DNA from 3 places in the Mesorhizobium sp. M1322 genome. Region 3 is predicted to be linked to each of the others. Evidence: predicted binding sites of a transcription regulator. Region 3 holds the regulator's gene; each other region holds the start of a gene.
The links. The regulator PhoB, encoded in region 3, activates phosphate uptake and scavenging genes when phosphate is short. The targets are predictions, from matches to a motif close to TGTCATNNANCTGTCAT.

Region 1: NKH12_RS24165 (LTA synthase family protein) is a predicted target of PhoB. The motif match lies at 1,063-1,079, and genes of this name have one in related genera.
Region 2: phnF (phosphonate metabolism transcriptional regulator PhnF) is a predicted target of PhoB. The motif match lies at 1,078-1,094, and genes of this name have one in related genera.

The regions. Positions count from the first base shown of each region.
Region 1 is NZ_JAMYLP010000084.1:5,063-7,330, reverse strand. It holds gene NKH12_RS24165 (LTA synthase family protein) at 1-1,033, opposite strand, end outside; gene fabD (ACP S-malonyltransferase) at 1,301-2,254, shown strand.
Region 2 is NZ_JAMYLP010000009.1:48,161-50,428, forward strand. It holds gene phnH (phosphonate C-P lyase system protein PhnH) at 1-535, opposite strand, end outside; gene phnG (phosphonate C-P lyase system protein PhnG) at 535-996, opposite strand; gene phnF (phosphonate metabolism transcriptional regulator PhnF) at 1,119-1,871, shown strand; gene NKH12_RS05705 (zinc-binding alcohol dehydrogenase family protein) at 2,167-2,268, opposite strand, start outside.
Region 3 is NZ_JAMYLP010000025.1:24,765-27,032, forward strand. It holds gene phoU (phosphate signaling complex protein PhoU) at 1-473, shown strand, start outside; gene phoB (phosphate regulon transcriptional regulator PhoB) at 490-1,179, shown strand; gene NKH12_RS12300 (ROK family protein) at 1,348-2,268, opposite strand, start outside.

The DNA of each region.
Region 1 (2,268 bases), on a different contig from region 3:
CGCGGACATATTGCTGGTAGGGGATGCTGCCGGCCGGCAGGAAGGCGTTGGAAAAGCCGGTCAGCGCCTCGAATTCGACGTTGGCGGTCATGCCGCCGAATTCGGGTGAGAACATGTAGCCCGAGCGCAGCGCCCGCACATTGGGAATCGGATCGGGCGTGATGGTGACGCCGGGCAGCTCGGTCGGATCCCAGAAGGATTCGCTCATGACAATGATGATGTCGGGCTTCTCGGCCGGCACCGAGGCCTTCACAGCAGGCCTGTCGATTGCCGCGATCGACTTGTCGGAATAACCGGCAGGCGCCGAGACATGGGCCATCGGCACGTTGAGCGCGAAGGCGAGCGCAAAACCGTTGGAGGCATAGTTTTCCTTCTGGTCCCACATGATCGGGATGATCTGCAGCCGGTCACGCGTCCACGAGAAGGTTGCGTAGTCCATGATCGAGACGAAGAAGGCGAGCAGCGGCACGGTCAGCGTCAGCCGGGCCAGGCGCCCCTTGCGGCTGAGCGCCGGCACGCGGCGGCGCCACAGCCGCCAGCCATAAACGAGCAGCGACAGCCCGCCGACGATGCCGACCGCCAAGGCGAGGGCGGTTCCCGGGCGTTCGCGCACCAGAAGCGGCATCAGCGCCACGATCTGGCGTGAATAGAGGAAATCGGTCGGATAGAGCGGATCGCCGAGATAGAGCGATTTCTGATGGCCGACAAAGGCCAGCGCCAGGGTCAGCGGCGCGACGATCATCAGGCTCTGGTGGCTGCGGCCGAGCACGGCGTCGAGGCCGACCAGGATCAGCGCGAAGATGATGATGGTGGTCCAGCCCGGCTTGAAGGGCTGCAGGAAGAAGGCGACGGTTCCGGCAAAGTCGCCGCGCACGATCAGTTCGATCGCAAAAACTAGGACGGTGGCGGCGAGAAGGCTGACGAGGCCATAGCGTATAACAGGCCATTTCCGGCCCGGCAGATAGCCGGTGGCCGGATCGCCTTCCAGAAACTGTGGCGCGGCTTTGCCAACGCCTTTCCTAGTCCTTGCCACCTTACAATTCCCCCGACCATACACAAAAGTGTCATTGAGCTGTCATCGATATGTCACGAAAAGCTAGCGCCTGTGGCTGAAATAAGAAGAGCCAGCAAACGAATCGTGAGCGATTTTCATCATGAGTGATCGAAAAAAAGCCTTTTGGAACAGGGACTCGGCCAGCGATACCGAGCCGGCGCGGCCCGGGTCGGGCTGATGGCGGACTTGACTTGCCCGCCCGCCTTGCGTCACAGGCAAGAAAAATCAGCCGCTTGGGAGCCACACATGGCCGTCGCATTCACCTTTCCGGGACAGGGCAGCCAGGCTATCGGCATGGGCAAGGACCTCGCCGACGCCTTTCCAGAATCGCGGAAGATATTCGAAGAGGTTGACGACGCCCTTGGCGAAAACCTGTCGAAGCTGATCTGGGAAGGGCCGGAAGAGAGACTGACGCTGACCGCCAATGCCCAGCCGGCGCTGATGGCTGTGTCGCTCGCCGCGATCCGGGCGCTGGAATCGCGCGGCTTCTCGCTGAAGGACAAGGTCGCTTATGTCGCCGGCCATTCGCTTGGCGAATATTCGGCACTTGCCGCAACCGGTTTCGTTTCGGTCGCCGATGCCGCCCGGCTCTTGCGTATCCGCGGCAATGCCATGCAGGCGGCTGTGCCGGCCGGCGAAGGCGCCATGGCGGCGATCATCGGGCTGGAACAGGCCGATGTCGACGACGCCTGCGCTGAAGCGGCCAAAGGTTCAGCCAGAGATTCAGTTTGCCAGATCGCCAACGACAATGGCGGTGGCCAACTGGTGATCTCCGGCGCCAGGGCAGCGGTCGAACTGGGGGCGAGACTGTGCACGGAAAAGGGCGCCAAGCGGGCGCTGATGCTGCAGGTTTCGGCGCCTTTCCATTCGGCGCTGATGGCACCGGCGGCCGAGATCATGCGCGAGGCGCTGGCGAGTGTGACGAAGAACGCGCCGTTCGTGCCCGTGGTCTCCAACGTGTCGGTCACCCCGTCCAGCGATCCGGACGCAATTGCCCGCCGCCTGGTCGAACAGGTGACGGGGCGCGTGCGCTGGCGCGAAACCGTCGAGTGGTTCGGCGCGAATGGCATTGCGACGCTGTACGAGGTGGGCGCCGGCAAGGTGCTGTCGGGACTGGCGCGGCGCATCAACCGCCACATCGCCACCGGCGCCGTCGGCACGCCAGCCGATGTCGAGGCGGCATTGGGGGCGCTCGCATAACCAACCGAGATTTG
Region 2 (2,268 bases), on a different contig from region 3:
CGCCACGCGGAAAGCGCTGGTTGTTCTGCTTCCACTGTTCGACGAAATGGCGCGGCATCTGCGCCGGCGCGATGGTTGCAGTCTTTTCGATGCCGGGACCTTCGAGCAGCAGAGGGGTGCCTGAAACGAGATCGCTCACCTGCAGGATCAGCGTCGTGGAGCGGTCGGGATAGTCCTGGGTGCCTTGTGAAAAGCCGTCGAGCGCCATCATTTCGGCCGGCGTGGCAATCAGCGCGAAATGCGCATCGGCTGGCGTGTTGGCGAGTGGCGCGCCGGTGTGGAAGCCGAGCCAGGATTTCACCGCTGCTGGGGCCTGCAAAACGAGGTCGAGCCAGAGCGGTGTGTCGTTGTCGCACAGCGCCAGCGCGATGGCGCCTGCGATAGCCGACAGCGGCGCTGGCGGGCGGGCAAAGACCGGCAGGGGCTGCAGGGTGCCCGGCCGCGCCATCGCATCCATCACGGCGCGGAACACCGTCTGGGCGTCGAACACCGGATCGGCAAAGCCGCCCTCGATCGCTTGCGTTGCGATGTCCATCAGTCTTCTCCGCGTACCATGGTGAAGAAATCGACCTTCGTTGCCGCCGTCTCGGCGCACCGCCGTTCACGTGCGCTGGCCAGTGCGGCCTGCAGCGGCGCGATGAGTTTGGTCTCGACCTCGCGGCGCAGGGCAGGGTCCTGCCAGAGCGCGTCGGCGATCGCCGCCAGTTTTGCCTTCTGCTTGTCACGGCCCAGCGCATAGCAGTGGCCGACCTGTCCGGATGCGAGCCGGACGGTGGCGCGGGTGACCGTCGCCTCGCCAACGTTGAACGGCGCGCCGCCGCCGCCGATGCGGCCGCGCACGGTAACCAAGCCGGTTTCGGGGCCGCGCAGGAGTTCCGCCTCGGAAGGCAAGCCGGCTTCGTTCCAGAGCCGGACGATATCATCGCCGGTCGATTGCGCCAGCGTTGCCATAACGGTCTTGCGCTCGGCCTGATCGCGCGCTTCCTGTCCTCGCATGGTTAACATTCCCTTGCATCGAAAATTTATCTATTGATATAGACAACTATACAAATTATATCTATTTTCTAATGCGTGTCCATGACGTGTGCGTGACATGGACAAAAAGATTGGGGCGAGAAATGATCGGGCAGCAGATTGCCGGCAGTATAGAGCGGCGCAGCGGCGTCTCGCTGTGGCGGCAGATCGCCGACCAGATCCTGCATTCGATCGCCGTCGGCGACTTTGCCGAGAATGCCGCGTTGCCACCGGAAGTTGCACTGGCCGAGCGCTATGGCGTCAACCGCCATACGGTGCGCAGCGCCATCGCCGCACTGGTGCAGGATGGCGTGCTCAGGGCCGAACAGGGGCGCGGCACCTTCGTGCTGTCGCGCAAGCGCCTGTCCTATCCGATCGGCGCCCGCACCCGTTTTTCGGAAGGTTTGCAAGGGCAGGCGTCCGAGCGCCGCAGCGTGCTGCTCGAATCGGCGGTCGAGCCGGCCAGCCGGCGCGTCGCCGAAGGGCTGGGGCTTGCCAAGGGTTCCAGCGTCATCCGCCTCGAAACGCGCGGCGAAGCCGATGGGCAACCGGTCTCGCGTGCCACCGGCTGGTTTGATGCGGTACGCTTCGCCGGCATCGATGCCGCCATGGCCGAAACCGGATCGGTGACGGCGTCATTCCAGCGTTTCGGCATCGGTGACTATCTCAGACAGTCGACGGTGCTGTCGGCCCGCCACGCGGACGCCGCCGACCTTGCCGATCTCGATCTGCAGCCCGGCGCTATCGTGTTGGTCACGGTCGCCGTCAACGTTACCCCGGACGGCGAGCCGATCCAGTTCGCCGAAACGCGGTTTCCGGCGGAGCGTGTGGAGCTGAGGCTGTCGGTGAACGATTAGCCTTCAACGTCGTCATCCTTGGGCGAAGCAGGAGCGTAGCTCCGTCGCGAAGACCCAAGGATCCATGCCGTGACCTCGCGCGAAGAGTAAAGACGGCGCAAGACAGAGGTCGTTCTGTACTGCTGCAACGCTCGTATGTAACGGCATGGATCCTATGGTCCTCGCCGCGTCGCTTCGCTCCTTTGCTCCGCCATAGGATGACGAAGTGATGGATGTTTCGGCTAATCGCCAAGGCATGCGCTCTGCCAATCCTGCAATATCGCCCGCCGAATTTTTCATGCCAGACCGACATATATCATCCGACCTGGATGACGGCCTTGATCAGGCCGGATTTCTCATGCGCCCAGCGGGCGAGGTCGCGCGGCGTCTCGCCTAGCATCGTGCGGTGGGTGACGAG
Region 3 (2,268 bases):
AAGATCTGCGCGCCGTGGTTGGCGCAATCCGCATGGCCGGCGATCTCGAGCGCATCGGCGATTTGGCCAAGAACATAGCCAAGCGGGTCAGCGCAGTCGGGCAGAGCGCCACGCCGCGTAATCTGTCGCACGGTATCGACGCGATGGCGGATCTCGTTCTTGTGCAGCTCCGCGGGGTGGTTGAGCACTATGTGTCGCGCAATGCCGGCGCGTTGAAAGAACTGCGCGCCGATGACCAGAAGATCGACGTGAAATACACGGCGGTTTTTCGCGAACTCCTGACCTACATGATGGAGGATCCGCGCAACATCACCGCCTGCACGCATCTTCTGTTCTGCGCCAAGAATCTCGAGCGTATCGGCGATCATGTCACCAACATCGCCGAAAACGCCTACTTTGTCGTGACCGGGCAGCAATTGCCGGCGGATCGCCCGAAGCTAGACGAAACGATGATGTCGGCGCCAGCGACATGACAGGAGTGACCGGCCGATGATCGCGCCGCGCATCATGGTGGTGGAGGATGAAGAGCCGCTGGGCGTCCTCCTTCGTTACAATCTGGAATCCGAGGGTTATCAGGTCGAGGTGGTGACGCGCGGCGACGAGGCCGAAATCCGGCTGCAGGAAAACGTGCCCGATCTTCTGGTGCTCGACTGGATGGTGCCGGCGGTTTCCGGCATCGAGCTTTGCCGGCGCCTTCGGGTGCGTCCGGAAACCGAGCGGCTGCCGATCATCATGCTGACCGCGCGCGGCGAGGAGAGCGATCGGGTGCGCGGCCTTTCCACCGGAGCCGACGACTATCTGGTCAAGCCGTTCTCCACGCCGGAATTCATGGCCAGGGTCAAGGCGCTGCTGCGCCGCGCCAAGCCGGAAGTGCTGTCCAGCGTGCTTAAGGTCGGCGACATCGTGCTCGATCGCGAATCGCACAGGGTCTATCGCAAGAAGAGCGAGATCCGGCTCGGGCCAACCGAGTTCCGGCTGCTCGAATTCATGATGCGGCACCCGGGTCGGGTCTTCTCGCGCAGCCAGTTGCTCGACAATGTTTGGGGCGAGACGATCTACATCGACGAGCGCACGGTGGACGTCCATGTCGGACGGTTGCGCAAGGCGGTCAACAATGGTCGCATGCCTGATGTCATCCGCACCATCCGCGGCGCGGGCTATGCGATCAGGGAAGACTAGCTGATATTCAGGGTGATGCCGGCCTGCGACCGGCGGCTTCCTGCGCTTCCGCTCATCACGTACCCAAAAGTACGCTCCGCTCCGGTTCTCGGAACCCACCATTCTCGACTCGGCCTGACCTGAATCAACGCACCCCAAGTCGCGATCCGGCGATCCCTGCCTTCGAATTCAAGCCACGTTCTTTCCGACCGAGCCGGCTCGCGCCTGGATGCCCGGCGCGAAAATCTCCTGGTCGACGAAGCTCAGCGCCCGCATGGCACAGCCTTCGCGGATCAGCGGCAGTTCGTTCGGCTCGGTGTCGAAGGAAATCGAACCCGAATGCTGGCCGCCGGCGGTCTGGGCGATGGCCTCGCGCAGGGCCGGTTCGATCAGGTCGAAGGCGGCAGCGCTGGCGCCGACCATGGCGACCGGCGCCGGATCGATCAGCGCGAACAGGCTGCCGAGCCCGAAGCCGAGTGCTTCGCCGGCCTTGCGGTAGGCTTCGCGCTCCGGTCCGTCCGTCTGGCGCGCCTGGGCCGCCAGTGCCCGCATCTCGGCGTCGCTGACATCGGCGACCGGCTCGGCGTTCTCGCTCAATTGCCTTGCGTTGCGCCAGATGGCGTAGTTGCCGGCATAGGCCTCGACGCAGCCACGCCGCCCGCAGCGGCAAAGCGCGCCGCCCGGCCGATGGATCATGTGGCCGAATTCACCGCCTGAGGAATGGGTGCCGGTGAACAGTTCGCCCTTCAGCACCAGCCCCATACCGATGCCGTGCGAGAGCAGGATGGCGATGAAATCGTCGCGGTAGCGATCCGGGTCGCGCCAACGCAGCGCCACGGCCATCATGTTGCAGTCGTTCTCCATGATGGCCGGGATGCCGAACTCGCGTTCCAGAATGTCGGCGAAGGCGATATTCGTCTGCGGCGTGATCGGCGACCACAACATGGCGCGCGCATGGGAATCGGTGATGCCCTGGATCGCCAGCGCGATACGGGCGACGCTTTGGACATCGAGGTCGGGGTCTTCGAGCCGACGCCGGACGATGGCGACACATTCGCCGATCAGCTCGTCGCGCGACATGGTCAGCGTGTCCAGCCGGCGCTGTTCCTC